Linked DNA regions of Neobacillus sp. PS2-9. Each later gene encodes a partner of the first gene's protein in a complex. Links are inferred from orthologs where the notes say so. Each region holds a gene or a part of one and is shown on either strand. Other genes may lie near its edges.

Evidence for each region.
Region 2: the proteins of clpC (region 1) and mecA are in contact, whole or in part, in a solved structure (PDB 3PXG), measured with the Bacillus subtilis proteins. The link is inferred for Neobacillus sp. PS2-9 from one-to-one orthologs.

Annotation. Positions count from the first base shown.
Region 1 is NZ_CP133269.1:5,120,063-5,128,984, reverse strand. What follows is about bases 2,429-5,481. They hold clpC (ATP-dependent protease ATP-binding subunit ClpC), read left to right. Parts: upstream 2,429-2,760; coding sequence 2,761-5,202; downstream 5,203-5,481. Other genes in these bases: radA (DNA repair protein RadA), read left to right, coding at 5,322-5,481; RCG25_RS25675 (protein-arginine kinase McsB), read left to right, coding at 2,429-2,743. Also shown: RCG25_RS25685 (CtsR family transcriptional regulator), read left to right, coding at 639-1,100; RCG25_RS25680 (protein-arginine kinase activator protein McsA), read left to right, coding at 1,126-1,671; more of RCG25_RS25675, read left to right, coding at 1,673-2,428; more of radA, read left to right, coding at 5,482-6,704; DNA integrity scanning diadenylate cyclase DisA, read left to right, coding at 6,708-7,781; RCG25_RS25655 (PIN/TRAM domain-containing protein), read left to right, coding at 7,978-8,922. UniProt on the Bacillus subtilis protein: Competence gene repressor; required for cell growth at high temperature. Negative regulator of comK expression. May interact with MecA to negatively regulate comK.
Region 2 is NZ_CP133269.1:3,932,335-3,935,734, reverse strand. Bases 1-2,782 are described here. They hold mecA (adaptor protein MecA), read left to right. Parts: upstream 1-946; coding sequence 947-1,618; downstream 1,619-2,782. Other genes in these bases: cls (cardiolipin synthase), read left to right, coding at 1,853-2,782; spxA (transcriptional regulator SpxA), read left to right, coding at 272-667. In the rest of the region: more of cls, read left to right, coding at 2,783-3,364. UniProt on the Bacillus subtilis protein: Enables the recognition and targeting of unfolded and aggregated proteins to the ClpC protease or to other proteins involved in proteolysis. Acts negatively in the development of competence by binding ComK and recruiting it to the ClpCP protease.

The DNA.
Region 1 (8,922 bases):
GCCAAAGGCATCGCTGGGTAGCTATGTGCGGACGGGATAAGTGCTGAAAGCATCTAAGCATGAAGCCCCCCTCAAGATGAGATTTCCCATAGCGTCAAGCTAGTAAGAACCCTGAAAGATGATCAGGTTGATAGGTCAGAGGTGGAAGCGTGGTAACATGTGGAGCTGACTGATACTAATCGTTCGAGGACTTAACCAATTTTTAAAGCGAACTCGTAGTTTACAAACACTTCTTCTGCATTATCTAGTTTTGAGAGAACGATCTCTCTAACAAAATAGTCTGGTAATTATGGCGAGAAGGTCACACCCGTTCCCATACCGAACACGGAAGTTAAGCTTCTCAGCGCCGATGGTAGTTGGGACGAAAGTCCCTGTGAGAGTAGGACGTTGCCAGGCAAAAAAAAAGACAACCTTTGATGGGTTGTCTTTTTTTTGTATATCATTAAAAGATAATATCCCTCAACACCCAAACTATCTAGATTCTAAACCTCCAATCATGAAATTTTTTAAACAATTAAAGGTTTCGCAACCGCGAGATTTGGGGAAAATCATTAGTAGGGAATCGTTGCATCTACATAAAGTTTTCAGTATAATTAAAGTCAAAGATAGTCAAAGTCAGAAAGATAGGGGGTGGGAAGATGAGAAACATCTCCGATATCATTGAAAAATACTTAAAGCAAGTCCTTGAAATGAGTGAGGAAGACCTTGTTGAAATTAAACGAAGTGAAATCGCTGATAAATTTCAATGTGTTCCTTCACAAATTAATTACGTTATAAACACTCGTTTTACCATAGAAAGAGGCTATATTGTCGAAAGCAAGAGAGGTGGGGGTGGATACATCAGAATTATGAAGGTTCAATCCCATGATTTGGCCCACTTAATTGAACAACTGCTCTCACTTATTCAAAAGCACATTAGCCAAACAAGTGCTGAGGATGTCATTTTACGACTGGTTCAGGAAGAGATTATTACGAATCGGGAAGCTAAAATTATGTTAAGTGTAATTGACCGTTCAGTATTATATATTGATCTTCCATACCGAGATGAATTGCGTGCGAGAATGCTAAAAGCTATGTTAACATCATTAAAATATAAATAATTTTTGCTGCTGGAGAGGTGAAAAGATGATTTGCCAAGAATGTAATCAAAGGCCTGCAGCACTTCATTTTACAAAAATCATTAATGGCGAAAAAACAGAAGTGCATCTTTGTGAAAAATGTGCGCAGGAAAAGGGCGAAATGTTTATGATTGGTGGAGAAACAGGATTTGCTTTTAATAACTTATTAGCAGGCCTACTCAATATTGATTCATATCAAAAATCCAATCAAAGCCCTTTCCATCAAGAAGAAATCCTTCAATGCGAACACTGCTCCATGACATTTCCTCAGTTTTTAAAAGTTGGGCGCTTTGGATGTGCGTATTGCTATGACACATTTAAAGAACAGCTAAAACCTGTATTACGAAGGTTGCATAGTGGCAACTGGACACATAACGGTAAAATTCCAAAACGAATTGGCGGCAGTATCTTTCTCCGTAAGCAAATTGATGAATTAAAACATGATTTACGGAACGCCATTTCCCACGAGGAATTTGAGAAAGCGGCGGAGATCCGCGATGAGATTCGCACATTAGAGAAACAATTAAATGGAAGTGAAGAGGGAGGGGAATAACGTGTCGCTTGAACGTTTTCTTAATCAGGCAGTTAGTTCCTGGATGAGCGAAGAGGGACCTGATTCGGATATAGTCCTTAGTTCACGGATTCGCTTAGCCCGAAACTTTGACGCATATAAATTTCCAACACTTTTTTCACATGAAGAAGCAAAAAGAATTATAGAAAATTTGGAGGAAATTTTTCAAAAGACGGATTTACAAAAGTTCGGACAGATGGAACTGTTGAAAGTTGACAGTATGCAGCCTCTACAAAAACGAGTACTAGTAGAAAAGCATTTAATTAGTCCGAATCTGGCGGAGGATTCACCATATGGTGCAGTTCTTTTAACCGAAAATGAAGAAGTTAGTATAATGATAAATGAAGAGGATCATATCCGAATTCAATGCTTGTTTCCAGGCTTGCAACTATCAGAAGCATTGGATGCTGCTAATGAAATAGATGATTGGCTAGAAAGTAATATTCAATATGCGTTTGATGAACAGTATGGCTATTTAACAAGCTGTCCTACCAATGTTGGAACTGGCCTCCGGGCATCCGTGATGATGCATTTGCCAGGGTTAATCCTTACGCAGCAAATTAATCGAATTATCCCAGCAATCAACCAATTAGGGCTGGTTGTACGAGGAATTTATGGTGAGGGAAGTGAAGCTCTAGGTAATATTTTTCAAATCTCTAATCAAATTACTCTTGGAAAATCAGAAGTAGACATCTGCCGTGACTTAAAAGGGGTTGTAAGCCAACTCATCTCACAAGAAAGGTCAGCGAGGGAAGCATTACGGAAAACTTCGAACATACAATTAGAAGACAGAGTCTTTCGCTCGTTGGGGGTTCTAACGAATAGTCGTATTATTGAAACGAAGGAAGCAGCAAGGTGTTTATCTGATGTACGGCTTGGAATAGATATGGGCCTTATTGATAACATGCCTAAAACCATATTAAATGAATTAATGATTTTAACACAGCCAGGTTTTCTCCAGCAATATGCCGGAGGTCCTTTAAGACCTCATGAAAGGGATATTAGGAGAGCAGCTTTAATTAGAGAACGACTTAAAATGGAACAGCAAAAATAGGTGAGGAGGAAGAGAATATGATGTTCGGCCGTTTTACTGAAAGAGCACAAAAGGTTCTTGCATTAGCACAAGAGGAAGCGATTCGTCTTGGACACAACAATATTGGAACAGAACATATTTTGTTAGGCTTAGTTCGAGAAGGTGAAGGAATTGCAGCAAAAGCACTTTATGGTCTTGGATTGGGTTCTGATAAAATTCAGAAGGAAGTAGAAACTTTAATTGGCAAAGGACAAGAAGCTTCTCAAACGATTCACTATACACCTAGAGCGAAAAAGGTCATTGAATTATCGATGGATGAGGCAAGAAAGCTAGGACATTCTTATGTGGGTACAGAGCATATCCTTCTGGGATTGATTCGTGAAGGAGAAGGAGTAGCTGCTCGAGTACTTAATAATTTGGGTGTAAGCTTAAACAAAGCACGTCAGCAGGTTCTTCAATTATTAGGAAGTAATGAATCTGGGGGACATCAGGGCGGAGCATCTGTTAGTGCTAATACACCAACACTCGATAGCCTTGCTCGAGATTTAACCTCCATTGCCCGTGAAGGCAGCCTGGATCCTGTTATTGGCCGGAGTAAAGAAATACAGCGTGTCATTGAAGTTCTTAGCCGCCGGACAAAGAACAATCCAGTATTAATTGGTGAACCAGGAGTGGGTAAAACAGCGATTGCTGAAGGTCTTGCCCAGCAAATTGTAAACAATGAGGTACCTGAAATTCTTCGAGATAAGCGTGTAATGACACTAGACATGGGAACGGTTGTTGCCGGAACCAAATACCGCGGAGAATTTGAAGACCGTTTGAAAAAAGTTATGGATGAAATCCGCCAAGCAGGGAATATCATCTTGTTTATTGATGAGCTCCACACATTAATTGGGGCAGGAGGCGCAGAAGGTGCGATTGATGCATCCAATATTTTAAAGCCATCGCTTGCACGCGGCGAACTTCAGTGTATCGGAGCGACCACGCTTGATGAATATCGAAAGTACATTGAAAAAGATGCTGCACTAGAACGCCGATTCCAGCCGATTCGTGTGGATGAGCCAACTGCTGAAGAATCTGTTCAAATTTTACAAGGCTTGCGTGACCGATATGAGGCTCACCACCGTGTTTCGATTACGGATGAAGCAATTGAAGCAGCAGTTAAGCTTTCTGACCGTTATATTTCCGACCGATTCCTGCCTGATAAGGCGATTGATTTAATCGACGAAGCTGGCTCGAAGGTACGACTCCGTTCCTATACGACACCTCCAAATTTAAAAGAATTAGAGGTCAAGCTCGATGAAGTACGTAAGGAAAAAGATGCGGCAGTACAAAGCCAGGAGTTTGAAAAGGCTGCGTCACTAAGAGATACAGAGCAGCGTCTTCGCGAACAGTTAGAAGAAACGAAGAAGACGTGGAAGGAAAAGCAAGGAAAAGAAAACAATGAAGTAACAGTAGAGGATATTGCAACTGTGGTATCAAGCTGGACGGGAGTACCTGTCTCTAAGCTTGCAGAAACAGAAACAGCTAAGTTACTTAATTTAGAGGAATTACTGCATTCCCGTGTCATTGGCCAAGAGGAAGCAGTCATTGCTGTTTCAAAAGCGGTACGTCGTGCTAGAGCCGGATTAAAAGATCCAAAGCGCCCTATTGGTTCCTTTGTTTTCCTTGGACCTACTGGAGTGGGTAAAACGGAATTGGCGCGTGCCCTTGCTGAGGCGATGTTTGGTGACGAGGATGCGATGATTCGGATCGATATGTCTGAATATATGGAGAAGCACTCTACCTCTAGACTTGTAGGTTCCCCTCCAGGATATGTCGGCTATGAGGAAGGCGGTCAATTAACGGAAAAGGTCCGCCGGAAACCATACTCTGTTATTCTGCTTGATGAGATTGAAAAGGCACATCCAGATGTGTTTAATATTCTCCTTCAAGTCCTTGAAGATGGCCGTTTAACAGATTCAAAAGGAAGAACAGTGGATTTCAGAAATACAGTTCTCATTATGACATCCAACGTTGGTGCGGAAGCCCTGAAGCGAAACAAGTATGTGGGCTTTAATATCCAGGATGGCGAGCATGATTACAAAGACATGAAGGGGAAAGTAATGGAAGAGCTAAAGAAAGCCTTCCGTCCTGAATTCTTGAACCGGATTGATGAAATCATTGTTTTCCATGCGTTAGAGAAGAAGCATTTGGATGAGATCGTTACATTGCTATCTGATCAATTAATTAAGCGTCTAAATGAACAAAATATTTCATTAGAATTAACAGCTGCCGCAAGGGGGAAAATTTCCCAAGAAGGGTATGACCCAGAATATGGTGCAAGACCGTTACGCAGAGCGATTCAAAAGCATATTGAAGACCGTCTTTCTGAAGAGCTGTTAAAAGGCACCTTATTAACAGGTCAGCATGCTATAATTGATGTAGTTGATGGTGAGTTTGTCGTAAGAATGGCTGAAAAAACTAGTTTAGTAAAATAGACCATTTCCATCACTGAATCATTTAGTTTGATATGGTCAAGCAGAGGTACACGTGAATAAAGTCCAACCGTGTACCTCTTTTTTCATTTTTGGGATATATGGAAAGGTAGAAGAAATCGATGGCAAAACGAAAAACAAAGTTTATGTGTCAGGAGTGCGGATATGAGTCTCCCAAGTGGATGGGAAAATGTCCAGGCTGCGGACAATGGAATTCGATGGTTGAAGAGGTTGAAGTAACGGGTACAACAAGAAGAGGAGCGTTTGCCCATTCTCCAAGCGGTTCAAATATCTTAACCAAACCAATGCCTATTACATCTATTGAGATGGAAAATGAACCGAGAATATTAACTGACTTAAATGAGCTGAATCGTGTACTTGGCGGTGGAGTGGTTAAGGGTTCATTGGTTTTAATAGGGGGAGACCCGGGAATCGGAAAATCGACCCTCTTGCTGCAAGTTTCTTCGCAGTTAGCTAAAAAAGGGAATCAGGTATTATACATATCTGGTGAGGAGTCAATGAGGCAGACAAAGCTCCGTGCAGAACGATTAGGTATTGCATCTGAAAACTTATTTGTATACTCAGAGACCAATCTTGATGAAATTAACCGCACCATTGAAAGTACAAATCCTAGCTTTGTTATTATTGACTCAATCCAAACCATTTTCCATCCAGATGTAACATCAGCACCAGGTAGTGTATCTCAGGTTCGTGAATGTACCTCTGAATTAATGAGAATTGGTAAAACCAAAGGGATTGCTATTTTTATCGTGGGTCATGTGACAAAGGAAGGGTCTATTGCGGGGCCTAGGCTGTTAGAGCACATGGTGGATACTGTTCTTTATTTTGAAGGGGAAAGACATCACACCTATCGGATTTTACGGGCTGTGAAGAATCGCTTTGGCTCAACCAATGAAATGGGTATCTTTGAAATGAAGGAATTTGGCCTCGATGAAGTAGAGAACCCATCGGAAATTTTTTTGGAAGAACGTTCCCGTGGAGCGGCAGGTTCGACCGTAGTAGCCTCGATGGAAGGGACACGGCCGGTGTTAGTTGAAATACAAGCGTTAATTTCACCAACTAGCTTTGGTAACCCGCGAAGAATGGCAACGGGTATTGACCATAACCGTGTACCACTGTTAATGGCGGTTTTAGAAAAGAGAGTGGGTATGCTTTTGCAGAATCAGGATGCCTATTTAAAAGTTGCAGGGGGCGTCAAATTAGATGAACCTGCGATCGATTTAGCTGTTGCGGTTAGTATTGCTTCCAGTTTTAGAGATAAGCCAACAAAACCGACTGACTGTATTATTGGCGAGGTCGGACTAACGGGTGAAGTAAGAAGGGTTTCAAGAATTGAGCAGCGCGTTCAAGAAGCTGCAAAATTAGGTTTTGAACGAGTGATTTTACCTGCAAACAATTTAGGAGGCTGGAAGGCACCAGAGGGAGTTCAACTAATAGGCGTATCTTCCGTTAGTGAGGCACTCAAAGCAGCGTTGGGAGGGTAGCAGATGGAAAATAAAAAGCTTGGTGAACAATCAATAAATGAGGTATTACAGTTTATTGCACCAGGGACACCTATTCGCGAGGGGATTGAGAATGTTCTAAGAGCAAATACAGGCGGGCTGATTGTCGTGGGATACAATGACAAGGTGAAAAGTATTGTCGATGGAGGTTTTGAGATTAATTGTCCCTTTTCACCAAGCTTTTTATATGAGTTAGCAAAAATGGATGGTGCAATTATTTTAAATGAATTAGGAAATAAGATTCTTTTTGCTAATGCCCAGCTTGCCCCCAATTCAGAAATATCCTCGACCGAAACAGGCATGCGGCATCGTACGGCTGAACGAGTAGCTAGACAAACGAAAACACTTGTCATTGCCATTTCACAAAGAAGAAATGTCATTACCCTTTACCAAGGGAATTTCCGCTATTCGTTAAAAGATATCTCCGTCATCTTAACAAAAGCAAACCAAGCGATTCAGACGCTAGAAAAGTATAAGGTAGTGCTGGAGCAGAGTATAACAAACCTAAGTATTCTTGAATTTGAGGAGTCGGTTACATATAACGATTTCTTGCTTGTTCTTCATCGGTTTGAAATGGTGTTAAAGATAAAAAATGAACTATTATCCTTTCTGCATGAACTTGGAACAGAAGGACGGCTCATTCGATTACAGATGAATGAAATATTAATGGAATTAGAAGAAGAAACACTCTTAATTATCAAAGATTACGCATTTGAACGGGATATTAAGGCACGTGAAGTTTTGCAGAGAATGCAGGTATTGACTGCCAGTGGAAATATCGAGGATACGGTTTTATTAAAATTAATGGGCTACCATGGTTATGTTCATTTGGAAGAAAATAAGAAACCGCGTGGCTATCGCATCCTTCATAAAATTCCGAGACTGCCGTCCATCATTATTGAAAACTTGATTAGCAGCTTTGGGGAGCTATCTAAAATTATGATGGCAACAGTAGAAGAGCTAGATGAAGTGGAAGGGATTGGGGAAGTTCGGGCTAAAAAAATTAAAGAAGGGTTTAAATTAGTCAAAGATCGCCTATATACCGATCGCCATCTATAAGGATATATATAGAGTGGGAGTAGGGATTTCCAATTGTTTGACAATGGATTTTTCCAGTGCTAACCTATGGGAAGTAATCATTATTCCTTTCTAATAACGAATATATTTCAAACGATTTACATTTTGGAAAAATAATCATCAAATTAACGTTTCAATTTTAAGAAAATGTTTATAATGAATTAGAGGAGGTGAAGGAATGTTAAAACGTATTGTGCAGGCATGCTTCCTCATTATGGGAGGTACGCTAGGAATATTGTTATTACCGGAATTGTTCAGACTTCTTCATATAAATGACATTCCAGTAATTAATAACTCTTATGTTATTGCTATGTTAGGGGCTATTATTTTTTATCTTATTACCTTTTGGGCAGTAGATTACGTCTTTAATTTTATTAAATGGGCGGAAGATTCGTTAGTAAAAGTTCCTGTGACGGATGTCCTTTTTGGTAGTTTGGGCCTTATTTTTGGGTTATTTGTTGCCTTCTTAGTTGGCTTTGCGCTAAATGCTGTTCAAGTGCCAATCTTAAATGCGGTTGCTCCTATTTTGTTAACCTTATTGTTTGGCTACCTTGGATTCCAAGTAGGCTTTAAGAAACGGGATGAGCTATTAGGGCTGTTTGGAAACCGTGGTCATAAGAAAAAGGCGGGCGATGAAGAAGCAGAAAAGGCAGCTGGAAAGGCATTAAAAATATTAGATACAAGCGTCATTATTGATGGCCGGGTAGCTGATATTTGCCAGACTGGATTTTTAGAAGGGACGATTGTCATTCCTCAGTTCGTACTCGAGGAATTACAGCATATTGCTGATTCTTCTGATGTTCTTAAACGAAACCGTGGTAGACGAGGCTTGGATATTTTAAACCGAATTCAAAAAGAACTCGCCATTAAAGTTGAAATATACGAGGGAGATTTTGAAGAAATAAGTGAAGTAGACTCAAAACTAGTGAAACTAGCGAAATTAACAAATGGTATTCTAGTTACAAATGATTTTAATCTTAATAAAGTGTGTGAATTACAGAACGTGACTGTTTTAAATATCAACGATTTAGCAAACGCAGTGAAACCGGTTGTTCTTCCAGGTGAAGAGTTGACAGTTCAGGTGATCAAGGACGGTAAGGAATATCACCAGGGCGTTGCTTAT
Region 2 (3,400 bases), 1.2 Mb from region 1 along the record:
TTAAATGTAAAATCGTAAATTTATTGAAACTTTTCTTCACATCATTCGTCTAATATAATATGAGTCATGTATTTCTTTCCTTTCTATAATATTTGGAAAAAGGGATACCTTTTTTAGTATCAGTGGTGTATAATAATTATAGAAATTCCTTATTTATAATCATTTTAATTACAACTGTGTTACAATTATAAAATTTAAGTTAAAAATAGTTTTATTTCTATATATTGATAAGAGTATTACATCCGTAAATAATAGAGGAGTGTGAATTAGGATGGTAACACTATACACTTCACCAAGTTGTACATCATGTCGTAAAGCAAAATCATGGTTAGAAGAGCATGAGATTCCATACTCTGAAAGAAATATATTCTCTGAGCCCCTATCCATGGAGGAGATTAAAGCAATTCTTCGTATGACGGAAGATGGGACAGACGAAATTATTTCAACCAGATCAAAGACATTCCAAAAATTGAATGTCAACTTAGATTCAATGCCGCTTCAGGATTTGTTTGGATTAATTAAAGAAAATCCAGGCTTGTTACGTCGACCTATAATTATTGATGAAAAACGGTTACAGGTTGGATATAACGAAGATGAAATTAGACGGTTTCTTCCAAGAAAAGTGCGTACATTCCAACTAAGGGAAGCGCAGCGGATGGTTAATTAAATCATAAGACCTTCATAATTAGGAGGTCTTTTTTGTATTTAATCCAAAAAATTTGTTCTTTTAGAGGCATTTTGCTACAATAAATAAACTATCATAATAATAACGATAGGCATTATAATGGTTTTTTAGTTTTTAACCTTTTTTATTTCCCATATTAGTGCTTTTGTCATAAAATGAAAGTACAAGAATATTTCCTTTTTTATGAAGGCAAATAGGATGAATTATCTGCTTGGGGGTATTTTGTCCCTTCAATATGGTAAACGGAAGGGAGAGGTTATGGTGGAGATTGAACGTATTAACGAAAATACTGTTAAATTTTACATTTCCTATGGAGATATTGAGGAAAGAGGATTTGACCGTGAAGAAATATGGTACAATCGTGAACGAAGTGAAGAACTCTTTTGGGAAATGATGGATGAAGTGCATGGCGAAGAAGAATTTGTGGTTGAAGGTCCGCTTTGGATACAGGTTCAGGCTCTAGAGAAGGGGTTAGAGGTTCTGGTTACTAAAGCACAGCTTTCTAAAGATGGGCAAAAGTTCGAGCTCCCACTTCCTAGTGATAAAATGAAAGATATTCCGGTGGATGAAAAAATTGAAGAACTTTTAGACCAACATTTCAATCCACAACATTTAGAGGAAGAAGAGATCCTCTTAGAGGAAGAGACTCTAGAATTTCTTCTCGTTTTTAAAGATTTTGAAGATATTATTATGCTTTCAAGCCGTCCAGGGTTAGATGATTTAGTGACTAAACTTTATCATTTTGAAGGTAAGTACTATTTATATACAGAATTTCCTGAAGATGTGTTTGAAGAAGATCAAATTGATGACATTCTAAGTATTTTACTCGAATATGGATATGAAACACAGATAACCATTCATCGTGTACAAGAATATGGGAAAGAAATAATCTCCGAAAATGTCTTTGCTGAATTACGAAAACATTTTGGCTAGTTTGCATACCGATTTCAAAACTGAAATCGGTTTTTTTACATAATAAGAAAGTATAAAATTCGACTTTGAGAATTGTCCAGCTCCAGCGCCTAGCCCCTCGGGTCAAATAACCTTCTGCAAGAAAGTCAAAGAGCGACTTTTCTTGCAGAAGAACATTTGCCTGTCGGGGCTGATCAAGGCGCTTATGCTTTTCATATCATGATTAAATAAGGTATATTTTGGCAGGTGAGTAATCTGAAAAACACAGTAAGGGTTATAGTGTTTGTAGCCGTATTATCCGTACTATGGTTTTTCTTTCGTGACCAATTACAAGGTGGAGTATTTGGTTTTTTAAGTATCTTCATAACGTTTTCGGTCATTTTTATTGGGATCGTTATTTTCTTCGAAAACCGACATCCTACGCAAACCATCACATGGTTAGTGGTATTAGGAAGCTTTCCGCTAATTGGTTTTTTCTTTTATCTTTTATTTGGACGTAATTATCGAAAGGAGAGAATGTTTAGGAAGAAGTATTTCTTAGATAAGCAGGCTTTTCTAACGGTTGAAGGGGAAGACGATCCGAGAAGTGAAGAGAAGCGCCGATTACTCGGAGAGCACCAAGGAAGATTATTTACACTTGCACATAAGCTTGGGAACAGCCCTATCTCTTTTGATACTTCTACAAAAGTACTGACTAATGGAGAAGAGACTTTCCGGAACATTATTGATGAGTTGAAAAGAGCAAGGCACCATATTCATCTAGAATATTATATTGTTCGACATGACCATATTGGCCAGGAAATCAAGGATATCTTGATTGAAAAGGCGAATCAAGGTGTTAAAGTAAGATTCCTTTTCGACGCAGTTGGTTCCTGGAAATTATCAAAAGCATACATTAATGATTTACGAGGAGCTGGTATTGAAACCGTTCCATTTGGACCAGTAAGATTACCATTTTTAAATAATAAATTTAATTTCCGTAATCATAGAAAAATTATCGTAATTGATGGAACGATTGGCTTTGTTGGCGGATTAAATATTGGTGATGAATATTTAGGAAGGGACAAAGAAATAGGTTTCTGGCGGGATACACATTTGATGTTAAAGGGAGAAGCCGTTCGTACCCTCCAACTCATTTTTTTGCAGGACTGGTACTACATGACGAACCACAGTTTTCTAACAGCGGAATATTTATCACCACAACTTGATGATAAAAGTCATGGCGGGGTTCAATTGATTGCTGGTGGTCCTGATAATGAGTGGAGTGTTATAAAAAATATATTTTTCGCTATGATTACATCGGCTAAAAAAAATGTCTGGATTGCATCACCGTATTTTATTCCAGATGAAGATATCTTTTCGGCAATAAAAGTGGCAGCTTTAAGCGGTGTGGATGTCAGGTTGCTTGTTCCCAACCGTCCTGATAAACGAATTGTTTTTCATGCCTCAAGGTCCTATTTTCCTGAATTATTGGAAGCTGGGGTAAAGGTGTACGAATATGAAAGAGGATTTATGCATAGTAAAATTGTTATTGTCGACGGTGAACTTGCCTCTATCGGCACATCGAACATGGATATGCGGAGTTTTCATTTAAATTTTGAAGTAAATGCATTTTTATTCCGAACGAATAGTACGGAGAAACTCGTTATGGAATATTTAAATGATCTCAAAAATGCCAAGGAGCTCAATCTACTCACATTTCAAAAACGGCATTTTGGTTTGCGGATTTTAGAGTCAACGGCAAGGCTGCTATCTCCTCTTTTATAATCGAGCGCGTCTTCGTGAATTGTCCAACTCCAGCGC